DNA from 3 places in the Paucibacter sp. B51 genome. Region 1 is predicted to be linked to each of the others. Evidence: predicted binding sites of a transcription regulator. Region 1 holds the regulator's gene; each other region holds the start of a gene.

Region 1 (7,019 bases):
TCAGTTCGCGCTGGGCTTCTCTTTGCGCGCCGAACCCTTGATCAGATCGAAGCGGAACAGCCGGCATTCGATCGGGCCGTTCCACATCGGGAACTTGCGCGATTCCTTCAGGCGCATCTTGCTGGGCAGCTTCATGTCCGGGCAGAGCAGCCAGGCGGTCCAGCCGGCCGGGTTCTGGGTGTAGGCGCGCTTCCAGTGCGCAGCCAGGCGGGGGAAGAAGTCGTCGCCGGCGTCGCGCGCTTCGGAGCCGCCGGCATCGCGGCTCATCTGCACATTGCCGGCCTTGCCGCGCACCTCGATGCGCTCGCCGTAGGGCGGGTTCATCAGGATGGTGCCGGGCATGCCCTCGGGCAGCTCGGGGGCGGGGCGCTCGAGCGCATCACCGCCGTTGAACTGGATGTACTGGGCGACACCGGCGCGCTCGGCATTGCGGCGCGCGAAGTCGACCATGCGGAAGGCCACATCGCTGCAGAAGATGGGCACGGCGGGCGCGTGCTCGCGGTCCTTGGCGGCCTGCTTGATGGCCTGCCAGCGGCCGCGCAGGGGCACAAAGGGCAGCTGGCGCTCGAAGGCAAAGCGGCGCTGCATGCCGGCGGCCATGCCGCAGGCGATCTGCGCGGCCTCGACGGCGATGGTGCCCGAGCCGCAGCAGGGGTCGTGCAGAGCGCCGCCGGTCTCGGGCGTGCCCTTCCAGCCAGCGGCGGCCAGCATGGCGGCGGCCAGGGTTTCCTTCAGCGGGGCGTCGCCCTTGTCCTCGCGCCAGCCGCGCTTGAACAGCGGTTCGCCCGAGGTGTCGATGTAGAGGGTGGCATCGGTTTCGCTGAGGTGCAGCATCACCGGCAGGTCGGGGAAGCGGGTGTCGACGCTGGGGCGCTCGCCGGTGGCATCGCGCAGCACATCGCAGATGGCGTCTTTCACGCGCAGGGTGGCGAAGTTGAGGCTGCGCAGCGGTGAGCGCTGGGCCACGGTGTCGACGCGGATGGTCTCGGCCGGGGTGATCCACTCGTTCCAGTCGACCCGGCGGGCCAGGGCGTAGATGTCGTCCTCGTGGCGGTAGCCGCCCGAGACCAGCTCGATCAGCACGCGCTGGGCCAGCCGGCATTCGAGGTTGAGCTTCATCACGCCCTCGAGATCGCTCTTCAGCGCGATGCCGCCGCGCAGCACCTCGATATGGGTCTTGGGCAGGATGGCCCGCACTTCCTCGTCGAGCAGGCGCTCCACGCCCGAGGGGCAGGAGACGAAGAGGTGGTACAGGTCTTTGGGGGGTTCTTTGGCGGCCATGGGCCGATTGTCCCAGGAATGGCGAGGGAGGGCCGCAGCCCTCGGCTGCAGCACTTGGGCGGAATCCGGCGCGAAGTCTGTCGCCAAGTCACCCTGTCAACTCTGACAGCTCCGCCCAGAAATTCGAGATAACCCTGTATTCAGGCGGCGCGGCTGCGGTCAATCTTGTGCTGCGGGCGCTGAATAACGTGCATCTCCGACGTCAAGGACCGAAGCTGGACCTGGTCGCGGCGCATGAAGGACGTGGCCCGCGGGCGGCCGGGATCGATCTGCCGGCTCGCCTTCGGCGTTCTCCATCCACCACCCCGGCTCTCAGCGCCGGTGCGGCGCCGCACTTCACAAGAGTCCGCGCCGCTCGGCCGGAGTCACTCTGTGAAAGAAAGCCTCATCACCATGTCTCAGCACACACCCTCTCCGCGCCGCCAGGCGCTCAAGCTCATGGGCGTGGCCTCGGTGGCCGCGCTCGGCAGCAAGGAAGCCAGCAGTCAGTCGCAGACGCCCTACGGTGCCGCCGCGGCCGCCTGCAAGGCAGACACGGAATCGACCGCCGGGCCCTACCCGAACATCAGCGCCGCCGAGCGCCGCGATCTGCGCGCCAACACCAGCGGCAACACCACGCCCAAGTCCGGCGCTCCGCTGACCCTGCGCCTGCGCGTGCTCGATCTGGAGAACAACTGCGCGCCGATTCCGGGTGCCGTGGTCGACATCTGGAGCTGCGAGGCCACGGGCCTCTACTCCAGCTATGCCCCTTTCGGCACCCAGGGGCAGAACTTCTGCCGCGGCTACCAGAAGACCGGTGCCGACGGCGTGGCCGAGTTCCTGACCCTGTTTCCAGGCAGCTACAGCGGCCGGGCCCTGCACATCCATTTCTCCATCCAGAGCGCGGCGCGCAACATCCGGCCCAACGACGATGGCCGCAATCTGCCCGATGTCTTCGTGGCCCAGCTCTACTTCAACGCCGCCACGGCGGATGAGGTGTTCCGCAGCTTTCCCATCTACCAGCAAGGCGCGCCACGCACCCGCAACGAGGCCGACAGCATCTACGCCAGTGATGGCGGCGCCGGCTATATCGTGCAGGTCAGCAAGAGTGGCAATGCCTACACCGGCACCATCGATGTGGGGGTGAGGCGCTCAGCCATCGGCATGGGCAACAGCCAGAACGTCACGCCCCTGGTCAGCGGCCAGGCTCAGACCGTCAGCCTGGGCCTGCGTCAGTCGCGGCTGTACAGCATCCAGGTGCCGCCGGGCCGTCGGCAGCTCAAGTTTCAGCTTTCCGGGGGCACGGGCGATGGCGATCTCTATGCCCGCCTGGCATCGGCGCCGAGCACCACGGTGTATGACAAGAAATCCGATGGCTCGAGCAATGCAGAAACCATCACCTTCGCCTCACCCGTGGCGGGCACCTACTATCTGCTGCTCAATGCCTACGCCCCGGTCCACAACGCGCGCCTGCTGGCGACCTTGAGCTGAAGCCAGGCGGCGCTGGCCGCCAGCTTCGGGGCCGGTGCTCCAGGCGACCGGCCCTTGCCTTTTCAGCTGCGGCGCTGGCGACCGGCGCGCAGACCCAGGGCTGCCAGGCCCAGGCCCATCAGCAGCCAGGTCTGCGGTTCCGGCACGGCGGCCAGCATGCCCTGGCCGAGGTAGCTGTGGGTCAGCGTGGTCGGGTGGATGCGGTCCCAGTACATATAACTCTCGGGGCTGCTGCAGGTGCTGCCGTCGGGCTGGCCGACATAGCCGGTGAAGCAGGCTTGCGTGACATTGCTGAAGCCGTAGAGCGCCGCGTTGTCGACCAGGGTTTGCTGCGTGCCCAGGACGTCGAAATAGCGGATGTCAATGCCGGGCAGGGCCCGCAGCTGGCCGATGGCCTGATTCAGGCCAAAGTTGAAGCCCAGGGAGAGCTGGTGCAGCTGGCCCGAGAGGCCGGAGGACAGGCCGGCCGGTGTCTGGCCCAGGTCCGGCAGGCCTGGCATCAGGAAGTTGCGCGCACCCAGGCCGTAGAGGGTCTGCACCGCGCTGCTGAGGTTCTGGATGGCCGCTTGCGCCGTGGCCTGCGAGAAACCCAGGTACTGGAAATCATTGGCCCCGCCCCAGAGCACGTAAAGGGCCTGGCTGTCGGCGGCCGAGCCGGCCAGGCCGGACTGGAAGGCGCCCACTTGCGAGAGCATGCCGGTGTTTTGCAAGGCGGCTGGGGCACCTGCGGCCACCGCCGCGCCGTTGAGCCAGCCGGTTTGGGCACCGCCCCAGGCGTAATCCTGCAGGCTCACGCCCAGGCCTTGGGCGAGGTGCTCGACGGCCACCTGGCCGTTGGAAAAACGACCCTGGAAATAGTTGCCCGGCTGGGGCACGGCGCCGCTGGTGGCGCGGTAGAAATTGCCGTTGTCCGACAGGCTGTCGCCGAAGGCGATCACGCGGCTGTAGCTGGTGGCGGCACTGCTGCTTGTGGCCTGAGCCTGAGCTTGGGTGGGGGCGGCCCAGGCCAGGTTGGCGGCGAGTATCAGCAGCGCGGGCAGGCGTGCGCCGGCCGGGGAGCGGAGGGTGGTGTTCACGGCAGACCTTTCAAGTAACGATCCAAGTCAGCGGCATGATGGCATGTCTCGAAATGGGAATCACCTGAAATCGGTGTGCGTGTTCACGTTTGGGGGTGAACGGGTGAACGGGTGAACAGGTGAACAGGTGAACAGGTGAATGGTGAATGGTGAATGGTGAATGGTGAATGGTGAATCGTGGGGTGTGGTTCACCAGTTCACTGATTCACCCGTTCACTCAAGCTTCAAGCTTCAAGCTTCAAACCACCCGCCGCATCGTCGTCGTCCCGATGTGCATGCCTTCGCGGTATTTGGCGACGGTGCGGCGCGCGACCTGGATGCCTTGCTCTTCCAGCATGCTGGCCAGGGCGCTGTCGGACAGGGGTTTGGCCGGGTTCTCGGCGGCGATGAACTGCTTGATCAGCTCGCGCACGGCGGTGCTGGAGGCCTCGCCGCCAGCCTCGGTGGACAGGCCCGAGCCGAAGAAATACTTGAGCTCGAAGGTGCCGAAGGGCGTGGCCATGTACTTGGCCGTGGTCACGCGCGAGATGGTCGATTCGTGCAGGCCCAGCTCATCGGCGATCTCGCGCAGCACCAGGGGCTTCATGGCCACGGCGCCGTGGCTGAAGAAACCTTTTTGCCGCTCGACGATGGCGGTGGAGACGCGCAGGATGGTGTCGAAGCGCTGTTGGATGTTCTTGATGAACCAGCGTGCCTCCTGCAGCTGGCCGCCCAGGGCGCTGTTGCTGATGCCGCCGCGCGTCTGGCGCAGGGCGTTGGCGTAGAGCTCGTTGATGCGCAGCTTGGGCGCGACCTCGGGGTTGATGATGACGCGCAGCTCGCGGCCGACCTTGCGCACGATCACGTCCGGGATCACCGCCGGCGCCTGGCCGCGGGCAAAGCGCCGGCCGGGCTTGGGCTCCAGGGCCACGATCAGGGCTTGCGCTTCACGCAGCAAGGCATCGTCGGCGCCGGTCAGCAGCATCAGGCGGCGGCTGTCGCGCTTGGCCAGCAGGTCCAAGTGCTTTTTGCAGATCATGATGGCGATCACCTGCGGCGCGCTACGCGGCAGCTGGCGCAGCTGCAGCTCCAGGCATTCCGTCAGCTCGCGGGCACCGACGCCGGGCGGGTCCATGTGGTGCAGCCATTTGAGGGCGATGCGCAGGTGGTCGAGCAGCTCCTCGCGCTCGGCGGCGCTGTCCTCGTCACCGTCCGGCACCAGGGCCTCGGCGATGGCTTCCAGGCTGTCCTCGAGATAGCCGTCCTCGTTGAGCGAATCGATCAGCAGGCGCAGCGCCAGCTGGTCGGTATCGCTGAGGTGCATGCCGGCCATCTGCTGGACCAGATGCTCTTGCAGGCTGATCTCGGCCGATTCCTGGTCGCTGCGTTCGCCGTCTTCATCGTTGCTGCCCGAGCCGCTGCCGTTGTTGCTGGGCAGTTCGCGGATGCCGTCGAAATCGTCGCCCTCGGTGCCGTTCTCCCAGTCCTCGCGTTCGGTGCTGCCGAAGTCTTCGGCCTGCAGCTCGGGCGTGGCCTCGGCCTCGGCGCCGCCGCCCAGCTCACGGTCGGCGCCGCTGTCCTCGGCGGCGCTGGCCGGGCGCAGCTCGGGCAGCTCGGGCGTGGCGACGGAGAAGTCTTCTTCGGTTTCGAGCAGCGGGTTCTGCGCCAGCATCTGCTCGACTTCCTGATTCAGCTCCAGCGTGGACAGTTGCAGCAGGCGGATCGATTGCTGCAGCTGCGGCGTCAAGGCCAGATGCTGGCTCAGTCGAACCTGGAGTGACTGCTTCATGGCGCGGGCTCAGGGGCAGTCGTGAGATGCAGGAATCCCAGCATCAGCCCCGCGCGGGGCTGCCGTGGCAGCGGGCGTGTAGGCATCCATGGCCGGCTCTACATGCGGAAATGTTCGCCGAGATAGACCTTGCGCACATCGGCGTTGGCCACGATCTCGTCCGGCGTGCCCTCGGCCAGCACCGAGCCCTCGCTGATGATGTAGGCCCGGTCGCAGATGCCCAGGGTCTCGCGCACATTGTGGTCGGTGATCAGCACGCCGATCTGGCGCGCTTTCAGGAAACCGATGATGCGCTGGATCTCCAGCACCGCGATCGGGTCCACGCCGGCGAAGGGTTCGTCCAGCAGGATGAAGCGCGGTTGCGTGGCCAGGGCGCGGGCGATCTCGACGCGGCGGCGTTCGCCGCCCGAGAGCGCCGGCGCCGGGCTGTCGCGCAGCTTCTCGATGCTGAGGTCGTGCAGCAGCGCTTCCAGCAGCTCCTTGATGCGCGGCTCTTTCAGCGCGCGGCCCTGCTCGTCGCGCTGCAGCTCCAGCACGGCGCGGATGTTCTGTTCCACCGTGAGCTTGCGGAAGATCGAGGCCTCCTGCGGCAGATAGCTCAGTCCCAGGCGGGCGCGCTGGTGGATGGGCAGGTGCTCGACCGATTGGCCGTCGATGTGGATCTCGCCGGCGTCGGCGCGCACCAGGCCCACGATCATGTAGAAGCTGGTGGTCTTGCCGGCGCCGTTGGGGCCCAGCAGGCCGACCACCTCGCCGCTGTTGACGCCCAGATGCACGTTCTTGACCACGCGGCGCACGCCGTAGCTCTTGGCCAGGCCCTCGGCTTCCAGGCGGCTGCGCGGGCCGGATTCGAGGGCGGCCACGGGCGCGTGATGGGGGCTGGCGACGCTGCTGTTGCTGCTGCTCATGGCGCTTTGCGGGGGCTCAGGCTGGTGCTGGGCTTGAGTTGCACGCCGGAGGCCGCGGCCGCGGGTGCCGAGGCGGCCTCGGGCGCGCCGCCGCGCGGCATCATCACCACACGGACCCGGCCGCTCGGGTGGGGCGAGGTCTGGCCGCCCTCGAGGGTGAAGACCTCGCTGCGGTTGTCGAACAGGATGACTGCGCCGGTCACCTCGTCGGCCACCGTCGTGCCCTGCAGGCGGCGCACCACGGCATTGCCGATGAAGCGCACGGTGTCGCTGCGGGTGTCGTATTCGAGCTGGTCGGCCAGGCCTTCGATGGCCTCGCCCGGCACATCGCGCGCCTGGCGGAAGCTGACCTGCTTGCCGGTCTGGCCATTGGCATAGACCTGGTAGTAGCCGTCGCCGGTTTCGCGCACATCGAGCTTCTCGGCGCGCAGCACCAGGCTGCCCTTGCTCAGCACCACATCACCGTTGAATTCGGTGCGCTGCTTGGCGATCTCGACGCTGCCGCCGTTTTTGGAG
Region 2 (7,019 bases), 2.3 Mb from region 1:
GGACTTGATTGCTGTTCTGTCGGAGGTGGTCAAGGATCTTCCCGCGGAGGTTGCGCCGCGGGTGCAACTGAGTCGCTTCTACCTTCGCAGTGGCGACACGACCAAGGCCTTGGCTTTGGCGCAAGACACCATCACGCAATTGCCCAACCGCCCCGAGGGCTTGGAGTTGCTGGCGGATGCATATGCAAGCCGAGGTGATTTCATTCAAGCCGAGAACCAGCTGAGCAAGCTGATCTTGATGCAGCCCAAGTCGGTCAAGCCATTGTTGTCGCTTGCCAAGATGCATGTGGCCAACAACAAGTTCGATGCTGCAATTTCGGTGCTTCGTAAGGCCATGCTATTGCAGCCGGACAACCGGGATGTGCAGTCTGCACTGGTCTCGGTATTGGCAGGTTCAGGCAAGGCAGATGATGCCTACAAGTTGTGCCAGCAGATCCAAAAGAGTCATCCGAAATTGCCGCTGGGCTGGGCGTTGGCCGGTGACGTGGCTGCGTTCAAGAAGGACTGGGGTGCAGCTGTTGATTGGTATCGGAAGGCACTTCAGGTGGATGGGCGTCACACGGATGTGGCGATCAAGCTTCACAAGTCCCTGCTCATGGCCAAGGATGTTTCTGCTGCCGATTCGTTTGCTCAGCAGCGCTCTCAAGCCCTGCCGAACGATGCCATCTTCACCTTCTACCTCGGAGACGTTGCCCTGAGTCGAAAGGACTTCGCTCAAGCAGAGCGTTGGTACGGAGCGGTGCTCAAGATGCAGCCGGAGAATGTTGGGGCGCTCAACAACATGGCGTGGTTGTACAACAAGTCGAAACGCCCGCAGGCGAAAGAGCTGGCGGAGCGTGCTCAACGCTTGCAGCCGCGCAGCGCGGGCGTGCTGGATACCTTGTCTGAGATCCATTCGGATCAGGGGGACTTCGCCAAAGCGGTCGAACTTCAGCGCAAAGCCGTTGATTTGGATGGATCGGTTGCCAATTACCGACTCAATCTGGTCAAGCGACTGCTGGCGGCGGGGCAGAAGGATCAGGCCAAGTCCGAGTACGAGAAGTTGGGGCGCGAGCGGCCAGAGTACGCCAGGTCAGATGAATACCGGCAACTCGCCAAGAGCTTGTGATCCTTCAGGCGCTGCCTCCTTGGTGTGCGCCTGATTGGGGTGCTTGCAGTTTTTTTGGGGGGGCAGATTTGAGGGTGTCGGAAATTTTTACGGATGCCCTGGTTGTTGTGAGTTCTGTCCTCGGCCAAGTTTGTAAGTTGTTGATTGTTAAATGAATTTCATTGTTGGCACGCCAAGTGCTTGCGATAGGGCAGGGAATGTCCCAAACCTCTTTTGGAGAAACACTCATGAACGCAGCAAAGAAAGTCCTCGCCGGCTTTGGTTTGATGGCAGCAGTGGCTTCCGCCAGCGCCGCTACCTTCCAGACCCCCGATGGTCTCCTGAATAACTTCGGTGGCTTCGACTGGTCGTCGTCGTCGTCCGTGCTCATCAAGAGCTACGACATTACCGCGCAGAACATTGGCTCTGGCTGCGCTGTCGGCGCTTTCGGCCCCAACTTCACCGGCGGCTGCACTGGCACGTCTGATGTGATCGACGTGTTCTACAACTCCTTCGCTGTGGCTGTTCTGCAGGCTGGTGGTGGTAACTTCGTGCTGCCCAATCTGGTGCAAGGCACCGGTGGTGCTGGCTACGAGATCACCGTGCGCGCAAACTTCCAAGAGAAGGTGACGTGCTTGAACTACAACTGCTCGCTGGTGTCGATCACTCCGATCACCGGTACCTGGGGCATCTACCTGGACAACACCCCCGACGCAGCCCTGGTTAGCCAGTCTGGTTTTGGTGACGGCGATCAAATCTTGGGCGGTTCTTTCACCGGTGGTCAAACCGTGGCCGGCCCACAGGGCTTTACCAATCCGAGCAGCGGCCTGACCAGCGCTTCGGTGAATGGCACGACCAGCTACACCAACAATGCCTACATCTTGCCCAACCTGAACGGCACCACGGTTCAGTCGACCCTGGGCTTCCTGGGCGGCACCAACGGTACCTGGACCCAGCCGACTTCTTGGCAAGGTAGCGGCTTCGGCGTGGGCGGCAACGGTCTGCCGGTCGGCGACAACACCGCTTTCATCGGCCAAGCTGATGCCAGCCAGTCCTTCTTCTTCAGCGTGCCTGAGCCGACTTCGTTGGCTCTGACTGGTTTCGCTCTGCTGGGCCTGGGCCTGTCGGCTCGCCGCCGCAAGCAAGCTTGAGCTTGTTTCAAAGCTGGCTTGGTCGTCGATCAGGCTGGCTAGCAGCAAGATGAAAGGGGCGCTCTAGCGCCCCTTTTTTTGTTTTGCGTTCTCTTTTTTGTCGGAAGCAGTAGCCACCCTTCCTTCATCCGTGCTGCGTCGGCGTAATGGTTGGCTTCGTGATGATCAGCTCCTCAAGGGGGTGTCGCAGGGATCGCGAGGTGGCGGCGGGGCCCGAGCCCAGCCTTCCCATGAACACGGCGCGATTTGAGGCCTCCGTGCCCAGTAGGGCTTCAAGCCGGGCTTTCACCTCCTGGGCCAGGTCAATCACCTTCGTTTCCCTGGAGAACTTGCGGTTCTCGCGTGCGTAGCGTGCAAACACAAGCGGAGTGATTTCCGGCTGCATTTGTAAATTCAAGTGCGTGGATGTGAGCCAAAGCCTCTGCATCGCACGGCCGGCGTCCACGAAGTCTTCGAGTGTCCGAGCTTGTTGTTTTGCCACCAGCACGTAGTGCGCGCCGCAGCGCAGGCTTGGGAGAAGGTCCAGCTGAATTCTTGGTGCCCATGTCCCAGCCAGAAATCGGTTGAAAAAGCGCACCCGCTCCCAGCTTCCCATGACGAACTCCATCAGGCGGGTCGTTATTGGATCTGTGCCGAGCGCTTGTTCAGGAACTTTGCTCGTGCTGAACTGCTTGCGCCAGTCGATGATGTCGCGATGCACCTCGTAGGCCTCAGGGGAAGTCAGGCGGATCTTTGCGGAATGGAACATCAGCCAGGCGGTGTTCCAGCGGGCTTGGGGCCCTTCTAGCCACAAGATTTCGAAGCCGTCGCCGCAAGCCGATTCAAGTGTTTGCTTCTGGCTCGCGGTCAGTGGGGTGGTGCTCAAGGGTCGCCGTTGAACGCTTCGGCATTGAATGCAGTCAATCAATGGGCTGCGTCTTGAGCTGTCGCTGGGTGAGAAATGCCAGTCAAACACTGGGCGAGCCTCGGGTGAGGATGATCTGTGCGTGGACACAAGTCTCAATCCGTATTCGCTGGCGGCAATGGCTGCAGTTTCGATCAGCGCGCCCAGTGCAATCTGACTCGGGTGTCCATCCAAGTCGTAGACGCAATGTTCTCGGGTGTCGAAGCCGTGAACAACGACATCGTGAGGCCCGACGATTTCGAAGCGCCAAGGTTGCGTGTTGTCTCCGCTGGGTGCCCACCGTGCCAGGTCCAGAATTCGATGAATCACTGCGAGTTCGTTCATGTTGCAATCCTTGTCCGGCGCTGATGCCGCATCTCTGCATGCTGGCTGGATTGTCGGGTTTTCATAGGGCATCATGTGCGAAATGGAAACACGCTGCCACATTGCTAAAAGGTACTTTCATGAGTGCGCATTCTGAGTTTGACTATGGGCGGGCGTTTTCCCGAAACATTGGTTGGTTGACCGAGGCTGAGCAGGCACGAGTTCGAGAGGCTCGCGTTGCAATTGCTGGCTTGGGCGGCGTGGGTGGGGCGCATTTGTTGACCTTGGCCCGTTTGGGTGTGGGTGCATTTCACATCGCTGACTTCGACCAATTTGAAGTTCATAACTTCAATCGGCAAGTTGGTGCACAGATGTCTACTTTGGGTCGACCCAAAGCCGAGGTTCTCGCCGAAATGGCGCGAGAGATCAATCCTGAGGCTCATGTTGAGGCTTTTGCTGAAGGCGTGACGCCCGAGAACCTGAATGCGTTTCTGTCGGGTGTCGATGTTTATGTCGATGGCATCGACTTTTTTGCTATCGAGGCGCGACGCATGTTGTTTCGGGCCTGTTATGAGCGAGGAATCCCTGCTTTGACAGCCGCGCCGCTGGGCATGGGGGTTGCCTTTCTGTATTTCAAACCCGGTGGCATGAGCTTTGAGGATTACTTCAAAGTCGAGGGGCGTAGCCAGCAGGAGCAATATGCGCGATTCATTGCAGGCCTTTCGCCTGCGATGTTGCAGCGAGGCTATTTGGTGGCGCCGGAGGCTGTGAATTTTCACGAAAAGCGCGGTCCCTCCACCATGATGTCTTGTGACCTTTGTGCGGGGGTGATGGGTGTTTCAGTCTTGAAGGTCTTGCTCAATCGCGGAGCTTTGAAAGCAGCGCCATGGGTCATGCAGTTCGATGCCTACAAGCAAAAGCTCAGCTTCACTTGGCGGCCCTTCGGGAATGCCCATCCATTACAACGCCTGCTTTTGTTGTTGATTCGGCCGCTGCTGAAGGGTGTGGGGCGGCCTCGCTCTTGAGATCGATGCGCCTAGGGTATGTCCTAGGTGGGGCCAATAGCTGCGCGATTTTGTGTACCACTGCCGATTTCAAGCGTGGGGGACGCTTATTTGCAGGGGCTGAGCCTAGGGTGCCATGTGGCATGATGCCGGAGGTTTTTTCAGGCTGCTTTTTAGCGTGGCGTCCGTCGCAGCACTGGCAGTGTTTGCCGCAGCCGATGAATTTGAGAGGACATACCTTGAACAAGATTCTTGCTTCGACCTTGCGCCGTGTTGGCCTTGTTTTCGGTGTTGCGGCATCGTTGCTGTTCTCCGGCTGCGCCAGCGTGGATGGCAAATTCCCGCCAGCGCCCGCGAGCGCCACCAGCGGTGATTACAGTTACATCATCGGTGCAGGCGACTCCCTCAACATCATGGTCTGGCGCAATCCCGAGTTGTCGATGGTGGTTCCTGTCCGTCCCGACGGCAAGATTGCTGCGCCCTTGATCGACGAAATGGTGGTTCAGGGCAAGAACTCGGTCGCGGTTGCTCGTGAAATTGAAGCGCAGTTGGGCAAGTATGTGCGTGATCCGGTGGTCACGGTGATCGTGACCAGCTTCGTGGGCCCGTACAGCGAACAGATCCGAGTGATCGGTGAGGCTGCCCGTCCCCAGGCCTTGCCTTTCAAGCAAAAAATGACGGTGCTTGATGTGATGATCGCGGTCGGTGGACTGACGGACTTTGCAGCCGGCAACGAAGCCACCATTCTTCGGTCCGCCGACGGCGCTGGCAAACAGTATTCCGTTCGCCTCAAGGACCTGATCAAACGCGGCGATGTCTCCGCCAATGTCGAAATGCGTCCGGGTGATGTGCTGATCATCCCGCAGAGCTTGTTCTGATCTCGGCAGTGCGAGTTCTCGCACTGGAGGGCTCGGTCCAGGTGGCTGGGTCAACGGTGCGAGTTTGGCCTCGACGCGGGGCCCCTGCTTCTGTCCTAATTTTGGAACCCTAACTCGATGGACTTACTCATTGCGCAACTGCAGGCGATCGCCCGGCGGGTGTGGAAATATCGTTGGACTGGCGTAGCCACCTCTTGGATCGTCGGCGTCATTTGTGCGGTGGTTGTTTGGATACTTCCGGATCGATATGAGGCCAATGCTCGTATCTTTGTGGACACGCAATCCATCTTGAAGCCCTTGATGTCGGGCTTGGCGGTGCAGCCCAATATCGAGCAGCAAGTCACCATGCTGAGCCGAACCTTGATCAGCCGTCCCAATGTTGAAAAGCTGGTTCGGATGGCTGATCTGGATTTGAAGAATCAGTCCAAGGCACAGCAAGAGGCCACCATTGAGAAAGTAACCAAGAGCCTGTCGATTCAGAGCACTGCTCGCGACAATCTGTACACCTTGGCCTACCGCGACAATGATCCTGAAACTGCCAAGCGGGTGGTTCAGTCTCTGGTCTCGATCTTCGTGGAATCGAGTCTGGGCGCCAGCCGCAAGGATGCGGCTACGGCCACCTCCTTCATCAACGAGCAGATCAAGTCGTACGAAGCCAAGCTGGAGGAGGCCGAAAGCCGCCTGAAAGAGTTCCGCCTGCGGAATATCCAGAACATGTCAGGTGACGGCAAGGATGCTGCCAGCCGCCTGGGTGAACTCAGTGCTCAGTTGGAGCGTGCTCGTCTGGAGTACCGTGAGGCCGTCAATGCGCGCGACGCCGCCAAGGCCCAGCTGACTCAGGAGCGCTCCGGAAACACGAGCTCGCCCGTCAAGGCCTTGTTGCAAGAGGGGGACGCCGTGGTGGCGACGCCCGAGATCGACTCTCGCATCGATGCCCAGCGTCGCAACCTTGACGCCTTGCTGCAGCGCTACACCGATCAGCATCCCGATGTGATCGGCGCTCGCAAGCTGATCAAAGATCTGGAGTCGCAGAAAGCCAAGGAAGTCGCTGAGTTGCGCAAGGCAGCTGCCGCAGCGGCGGCTGCGCCCGCACCATTGGGTGGTAACAGCGGCAGCTTGGCCTACCAAGAAATGAACCGCTTGCTGGCCACCAGTGAGGTTCAGGTGGCAGCGCTCAAGGCTCGTGTGGACGAGTATTCTTCGCGTTATGCCCAGGCTTTGTCGGCAGTCAAGACGGCGCCCCAATTGGAGTCTGAGGCCGCGCAACTCAATCGTGACTATGCCATTCACAAGAAGAACTACGAGGACCTGGTGGCGCGTCGCGAATCGGCTTCAATCACTGGTGAGTTGGACGTCGCGTCCGGTGTTGCGGACTTCCGTCTGATCGATCCTCCGCGCGCCAATCCCAAGCCCGTCGCGCCCAATCGTCTCTTGCTGTTGGTGGGTGCATTGCTGGTTTCCCTTGTGGCTGGCGTGCTTGCCGCATTTGCCGTCAGCCAGTTGCGCCCGGTTTTCCATGACACCTTGGAAATGCGTGCTCGTCTGGATGTGCCAATCTTGGGTGTGGTGACCCGCTTGGTGTCCGAGGCGGACAAGCGCAACCAACGTTCCGACCTGATTCGCTTTGGCGCAGCAACCGGTGGTTTGGTGGGGATGTATGTCCTGGGCCTGACGGCGTTGGCAATCATGTTG
Region 3 (7,019 bases), 1.6 Mb from region 1:
GCTTGTGATGTTGTCGGCCATGTCATAAGCAATGGTGCCAGCGCCCCACGGGCCACTGATCGACACCAGTCTATTGAGGCCGTCGTAACCCATGCTGCGGTTGTAGCTAGCGTCCGCCGAGTCAGTGATGGTCTTTAGATTGCCAACTCCGTCATACGTGTAGGCGCCACTGGAGTAGATCACGCTGGCTTTGCTCGTCACAAAGCTGCCAGGCCAAAGACGCGACGTCTGCCCGTAGGCCGTCACCGTTCCATTGGCATAGTGGATCTGTCTCACTTGGCCGCTTGGCCAGTAGGTCACCGAGTTGACATATCCAGAGACCTGCGTCGGTCGACCAAGAACGTCAGGCTGGTAGTTCACCAAGCGCCCCGAACGGGGATACCTGAGCGCACTCAACTGATCGTTGGTGTTGTAGACATAGCCCGCAGTCAGCACGTGCCCGTCCACGGTCAAAGACTCGCTCGTCAGATTGCCGTTGTCGTCATAGCCATAGCTTCGGTTTCCGGTAGACGAACTGGCCGTGAGAAGCTTGCTCAACCTGTTGTAGGTGTTTGTGACACCCGGAGTCACGCCTGGGTAGGCGATGGAAATCAGACGGTTCTGCCCGTCATATCCATAGTTAGTGACCTCCGACGAGCCCACCGTACGGCTGGTCATATTGCCCGCAGCATCCCGACCATACGTGGTCGTTCCGACCTCTGGCTCAGTCACCGATGTCAAGTAGTAGTTGGCGTTGTAGCCATAGCTACGAGTCAAGCCCGCCTGCTGAACTGACGTCACAAGGTCCCGAGCGTTTCGCTCGAATCGGATCGCGCTGTTGGCATCAGAGGTCAGAACTGACCGAACCAGAAACGTCTGGCGCGGATCACCATACGAGCGGTACTCATGGAGAGTCTGCACATTGTTCTCATCGGTTACTCGTTTCGCACCGGCCGAAAAGAGATAGGTCTGGTAGCTGCTATCGGCGTTCTCCAGCCTAACTATCCGATCCAGCGGATCGTACTGATAGGTCCGCCCGGTGCTGACATCAGGATCTGACTCAAACGTTCTGCGGCCCAACTCGTCGTGGCGGAAGCTGGTCGTAATGCCGCCAAGAGTCACGCTTTCAGGTCGTCCGAAGCCGTCGTACTGCGTCCTCTCCACCAAGGCTCCGCGCGTGGCCGTTTTGGTAGTCGCTGAATAGCTGATGCTCTTGGGATTGCCGATCGGATAGGTGATCGACGTAAGACGGTTCAGACCGTCGTAGGTGTAGCCCGTCGTCTTGCCCTCTCCGTTCTGCTCGGACACAACGTTGCCCGCATCATCAACGACACGAACAATGTTGATTCCTTCAGGCTGACTCTCGCGCTGTGGCGTTCCTCGCTTGTAGTCGGAGTAGGTGTGAACAAGATTGCGCGGCAAGGTCTTCGTCGCGATATTGCCTTGGCCGTCATAGGTATAGCTCGTTACCACGCCGTCGACATTCTGCGAAAGCAAGTTGCCATTGGCATCGAACTCCCGCAGCGTTGAGCCGCCGACAAAGGTCTCATCCTTGACAATGCCGAACAGCGATTTGCTGGCACTGTTGAAGTAAGTCAGCGAGGTGTTCCTGTTGCCACCATTTGGGCCCACCTCTTGCTTCTTGGTAGGTTTGCCGTAATCGTTGAAGCCGGAGTAAGTCGTCGTATATGTGGCTCCGTCCATGAGGACGACACGCTTGGTCATGTCCGATACGTACACGGGCACGTTGTAGATCTTGTCAGACGTCGGAAGCCCGTTACTAAGGCTCCCAACCATGGGAACGCGACCCAACGTCACTGAGTAATCCAGCAGATCTGCTCGTTTACGCCCGGTCCACTCGTAGTCGACCTGGTAGCCAATTGACGGAATGGACTCAGAGGCTATGCGCCCCAGCTTCCAGGAGTCGCCTACGAGATTCTGCTGGGTGTACACACCGCTAGGGTCGCAAGATGCATCGTCCAACTGATCATGCAGCGGCCTAGACGCCCATTTCGCTGGCACAAAGTAGCCAGTGCCATAAAACTTATAGCTGTGAACGCCGTCGGGACCCGAGATCGAAGTTCCGTCCAACTGCCCACTACCTCCAAGGGAGTAGACATAGTTCCAGACGCCACCGTCGCTGCTTGCCTTTCGAGCTACGCGGAGGTTCTGATTAAACAGCTTGTTGATCAGCGGCGGAGCAAACTCAAACACATCACGACGCTGCGCCTTGCACGAAAGTCCCTGCGGCGCGCGCCATACAGAGACCAACGGTGAGGCCTCGTACTCGTAGTCCAAGCGCCCACCTGTCGGGTAGACGACACCCTTCAGCCGATTTGAACGCCCCTCAACCGTCGTGTATCCGTATTCCGATAGAGCAGGCGTTCTCGTGTAGGTCCAGTATTCTTCATCCGGCAAGTACATCGCCCAGTTGGTCAGCCGCTGGATCGGCCGGGCGGGATCGTTTTCAACTTCCGGGTAATAGTCGAATTGCCACTGCGTCTGATCAGGCAGCGTGACCGAAGTCAACAGTCCTTCGATTTGGCTGCTTCCGATCGTATAGCTAACGACGGCGTTGGACGTCTCCACATGCGACAGAACCGTTTTTCGGACGGTGAGGCTGGGCAGGTCGATGAGGTAGTTATCTTGGTACTGAAAGTCGACAAAGCGGCCGTCCGAGGCAGTCACCCGCTCCGGCTCACGGAACCCCAGATCCAGCGAGTAGGCATACGAGCCAGGCTTGGGTCGCTGCGAAAAGGTTGAGTTTCGATAGGTGATGGTGTACCAATTGCCGTTGGGATCGGTCACACGCGTAGCCTGGAGCACTAGCTCCATCTTCAGGTCCTTGGGACCGGTTTTAGGATTGGGCGGCCGGTTCTCCCAGAGCTCGCCCAACGTATGGATCAAGCCGTCTGGTGACTTCAAGGTGTAGCTACCACCTGCGCACGTCAAGGACCAACCGTCCGGCGTCATCACGGCCGATGTAGTGCTGGAGTAATGCATTGGACGCGACGTCCCGTCTGGCATCTCAAGCATGTAGTTACCTGGGCTAGCCACCACCCCTTTGCACAGCGGGTCGTACTCGCGCAGATAGGGCTCGTCCGATCCAATGAGGCTGATCCGGACAATCGGAGCGACGGCAATCTTCCATCCTAGGCCAAGCACCTGACCATCGCGGGGATTGGAGTACTCGATAACACCTCGCAGAGGACTGAAGCCTTGGATTCGCGAAACGTCATAGCTCCGTATCACTTGGATGTTGAAGCCAGCGGAGCCCGGAATCATTGCATCCAGGTAAGTGATCGCAAGGTTCCCGCTGTGTGGATCAATGCGTTCGATTGCGCCATGAGTCGCAACCCAGCTGGGCTCCACAACCTTGAACGCGCTTTTTGGGTCAGCGTCCTCGGCATTGGCAGTGCCTGCATGCGACGGGCAGCTAGCTGCTGCGAGCACAAGCGTAGCTGCAACTCCAAGAACGCGAATCGCAAAGACTTCCAGCAGGTTCTGCTTCTGCTCGTTGGCGGAAGCGAGCGACAAGACTTCGCCCACGGCTCGCAGTTCGAGCCTCGATGAATGCACGGTCATTTCTCTCCCTCTTGATGGTCGCGAGTCGCGCGGGAGGACCCCGCACGAGCGTTTGCCTAGCTTCTCGACGGGTTGGCTCTGTCGGCTGCCTAATCGATTGCCAAGAAATTATAAATACAAATCATTCTCAGTTGCATTAACTATTTTGATACAAACCATACAATCCAATAGCAATCCAAACCCTGCTGTTGGCGAGGCACCCCACCCGCAACGGCTGAAACGCCCCACGGTTTCGAGGGAGCTCCAGCCAAAGAGAGTGGCGCCATGAAGAAGTCCCCGAAGTTCTCGCCTGAAATGTGAGAACGCGCCGTTCAAATGGAGCTGAAGCACCGGACAAAGCACCCGTCGCAGTGGGCGTCCATCGAGTCCGTCGCCGACAAGATCGGCTGCGTGCCGCAGACCTTGCACACCTGGGTCAAGCAGCACGAGGTCGATGCCGGCCAGCGAGACGGTGTCTCGACTGCGGAGGCTCAGCGCATCAAGGAACTGGAACGAGAGGTGCGCGAGCTGCGCAAGGCCAACGAGATTCTGAAGCTGGCCAGCGCGTTTTTCGCCCAGGCGGAGCTCGACCGCCGCATCAAGTCCTGAAGGATTTCATCGACCAGCACCGCCAGCAGCTTGGGGTCGAGCCGATCTGCCGCGTCCTGCAGATTGCCCCATCGGCGTAATGGCGCCACGTCGCGTGCCAGCGCAGCCCGGCCTTGCGCTCTTTGTGAGCTCAGCGCGACGTGCAACTGCTACCGCAGGTGCAGCGCGTCTGGCAGGCCAACCATCAGGTCTACGGCGCCGAGAAGGTCTGGCGCCAGCTCAACCGCGAAGGCGTCGCCGTGGCGCGCTGCACCGTCGAGCGGCTGATGCGCCAGCTCGGGCTGCAGGGTGTGCGCCGAGGCAAGGCCGTGCGCACCACCATTCCCGATCTCAAGGCGCCATGCCCGTTGGACCGCGTCAATCGGCAGTTCCGGGCCGAGCGGCCGAACCAGCTGTGGGTCTCGGACTTCACCTATGTCTCAACCTGGCAGGGCTGGGTGTATGTGGCGTTCGTCATCGACGTGTTCAGCTGGCGCATCGTGGGTTGGCGTCAGAGCAGTTCGATGCACACCGAGTTCGTACTCGACGCATTGGAGCAGGCGCTGTACGACCGCAAGCCGTCCGATGGCCTGGTGCATCACTCCGACCGCGGCTCGCAATACCTGTCGATCCGCTACAGCGAGCGGCTGGCCGAGGCCGGAATCGAGCCCTCAGTGGGCTCCAAGGGCGACAGCTACGACAAGGCACTGGCCGAGGCCATCAACGGGCTGTACAAGGCCGAGGCTATTCACCGGCGCGGGCCGTGGAAGACCAAGCAGGCGGTGGAACTGGCAACACTGGAATGGGTCGCTTGGTTCAACCATCACCGGCTGATGGGACCACTGGGCCATGTGCCGCCTGCTGAGTTCGAAGCCAATTACCATCGTCACCGCGCTGGTCAGGCCGCGACCGCCTGACTTAAACCAACAGGCCTCCTCGGAACCCAGGGTGATTCATGCGCTGGGTTTGACCTTCAGACCATAAGGCCAAATTCCCGATCACCACATACAAGCGCAATGACTAGAACTGCATTGCCGCACGCCTTCTAGTGTTCTTACTACTGTCAAATGATGAGTCCAATGGCAGACCAGCAGAGCAGACTGATCCCATGCCAGTAACGACAATCATCAGCAGAGGTTTCCGACCATTTGCATCATTTATCTTGCAAGTTGGTCGACGGAAGAAATCAGCCTCAGCACTGCTCGCAGCTCGACCCGTGTGACATCCAAACCCTAGGTTTGAAATCCAAGCCGGAAAATGCCCTAGGGCATCCACCCAGTCAATTCGATATCACTGAGCTGGACCAATCAGCCAATTGGACCAGTTCACTCAGCAACACGCTGCACTGGTAGACGAGTTGGCCGAAGCTGCCGAAGACCTCAACAAGCAGGCAAGTCAGTTGGTTGGCGTCGTGGGGTTCTTTAATGTCGTGAGTCATCATCTGCAGAACGTCAGGCTGGATTCGTCAGCCGACAGGCACGAATTTTGCGTCGCATTGGCCACCATGCCAAGCCTGCCACCTAACGCCCCAGTGCTTCGTGTGCTGTTGATCAACGACGGCGCCCACCACTTGCAACTGATTCAGCAAGAGTTGGCGACGCAGGGCTGCGAGGTTGTAGGGGTGATTGCTGAAGCCACCCTAATTCACGACTGCGTGCTGCGCCTGCAGCCCGATGTGGTCATCGTGGACAGTGCCTCACCCTCGCGCGACACCCTGGAGCACCTGGCCACGCTCAACGAGCGCATGCCTCGCCCGGTGCTGGTGTTCTCGGAAAGCAGCCGCGATGACCCAATGCGCCATGCGCTCAAGGCCGGCGTCAGCGCCTATGTGGTGGCGGGGCTGCAAAGCGGGCGCCTGGCCGGCGTGATGCAGGTAGCGATTGCCCGCTTCGAGCAAGACCTTGCCCTGCGTCAGGAGCTGGGTCGCACGCAGGCGCAGCTGGCCGGACGCAAACGCATTGAAAAGGCCAAGGGCATCTTGATGCGCCAGCTCACGCTGGACGAAGACGGCGCCCACCGCCAGATGCGCCGCATGGCCATGGACCGCGGCCTGCCCCTGGGGGAGCTGGCCGACCGCATCATCGACGCCCACAATCTCTTGCGCCCGATTTGATGCCACAGCGCACCATGCTGGCACATCAGGGCGCTCGAAAGTGCACGCAATGCGTGCATTACGGGCCGCCAGCCCGGGCAAAGCGCTGGCACGCTTCCTGCGTAATGAAAGCTGCGGCCCGCAACGACGTGGGCTGGTAAGACCGAGTTTCCTGCACCGCATTTTTCTTTCGGGCAAAGGCGTCCGACCGTTCAACCCAGCCATTTCTTGGCGCCGGGCTTGAAGGTCGCGACGCCTTTTTTCGTTTTGTCTTGGAGATTTTTATTCATGCACAAGGTCAAGCACGCCATGGAGGGTTTGATGAGCGAACCACGTCGAAAACTGCTGCTGGGAGCCGCCGCTGCGGCCGCTCTGCCCGCCGCGTCAGCGGTATCAACAGGTGCTTGGGCCGCCGGCTCCGACAAGCCCGAAAAGGAAGAAGTGCGCATCGGCTTCATTCCGCTGACCGACTGCGCCTCGGTGGTGATGGCCTCGGTGCTGGGCTTTGACAAGAAGTACGGCATCAAGATCGTCGCCAGCAAGGAGGCCTCCTGGGCCGGTGTGCGCGACAAGCTGGTCAACGGCGAGCTCGACATGGCGCACGCCCTCTACGGTCTGGTCTACGGCGTTCACCTGGGCGTGGCCGGGCCCAAGAAGGACATGGCCGTGCTGATGACGCTCAACAACAATGGCCAGGCCATCACCCTGGCCAAGAAGCTGGCCGACCAGGGCGCGGTGGATGGCGCCTCGCTGGCCAAGCTGATGCGCCAGGACAAGCGCGAATACACCTTCGCCC

Evidence for each region. Region 1 encodes sigma-54, which starts transcription at its own class of promoters, with help from an activator protein. Its sites were predicted from a motif close to TGGCANGNAANCTGCTTT; they were not measured.
Region 2: the regulator sigma-54 is predicted to act here: its motif matches at 1,274-1,291, upstream of pepA (flocculation-associated PEP-CTERM protein PepA).
Region 3: the regulator sigma-54 is predicted to act here: its motif matches at 5,606-5,623, upstream of OOB33_RS12780 (ANTAR domain-containing response regulator).

Annotation. Positions count from the first base shown of each region.
Region 1 is NZ_JAPIVN010000001.1:1,337,592-1,344,610, forward strand. It holds gene OOB33_RS05690 (helix-turn-helix transcriptional regulator) at 1-41, shown strand, start outside; gene OOB33_RS05695 (THUMP domain-containing class I SAM-dependent RNA methyltransferase) at 1-1,281, opposite strand; gene OOB33_RS05700 (pre-peptidase C-terminal domain-containing protein) at 1,675-2,751, shown strand; gene OOB33_RS05705 (SGNH/GDSL hydrolase family protein) at 2,814-3,827, opposite strand; gene OOB33_RS05710 (RNA polymerase factor sigma-54) at 4,066-5,595, opposite strand; gene lptB (LPS export ABC transporter ATP-binding protein) at 5,694-6,503, opposite strand; gene lptA (lipopolysaccharide transport periplasmic protein LptA) at 6,500-7,019, opposite strand, start outside.
Region 2 is NZ_JAPIVN010000001.1:3,594,366-3,601,384, forward strand. It holds gene prsT (XrtA/PEP-CTERM system TPR-repeat protein PrsT) at 1-1,108, shown strand, start outside; gene pepA (flocculation-associated PEP-CTERM protein PepA) at 1,336-2,238, shown strand; gene OOB33_RS15360 (molybdopterin biosynthesis protein MoeY) at 2,363-3,466, opposite strand; gene OOB33_RS15365 (ThiF family adenylyltransferase) at 3,586-4,470, shown strand; gene OOB33_RS15370 (XrtA/PEP-CTERM system exopolysaccharide export protein) at 4,689-5,327, shown strand; gene OOB33_RS15375 (XrtA system polysaccharide chain length determinant) at 5,445-7,019, shown strand, end outside.
Region 3 is NZ_JAPIVN010000001.1:2,976,283-2,983,301, reverse strand. It holds gene OOB33_RS12790 (hypothetical protein) at 1-3,564, opposite strand, end outside; partial or broken gene OOB33_RS12785 (IS3 family transposase) at 3,880-5,048, shown strand; AL1L pseudoknot at 4,107-4,223, shown strand; gene OOB33_RS12780 (ANTAR domain-containing response regulator) at 5,636-6,244, shown strand; gene OOB33_RS12775 (CmpA/NrtA family ABC transporter substrate-binding protein) at 6,545-7,019, shown strand, end outside.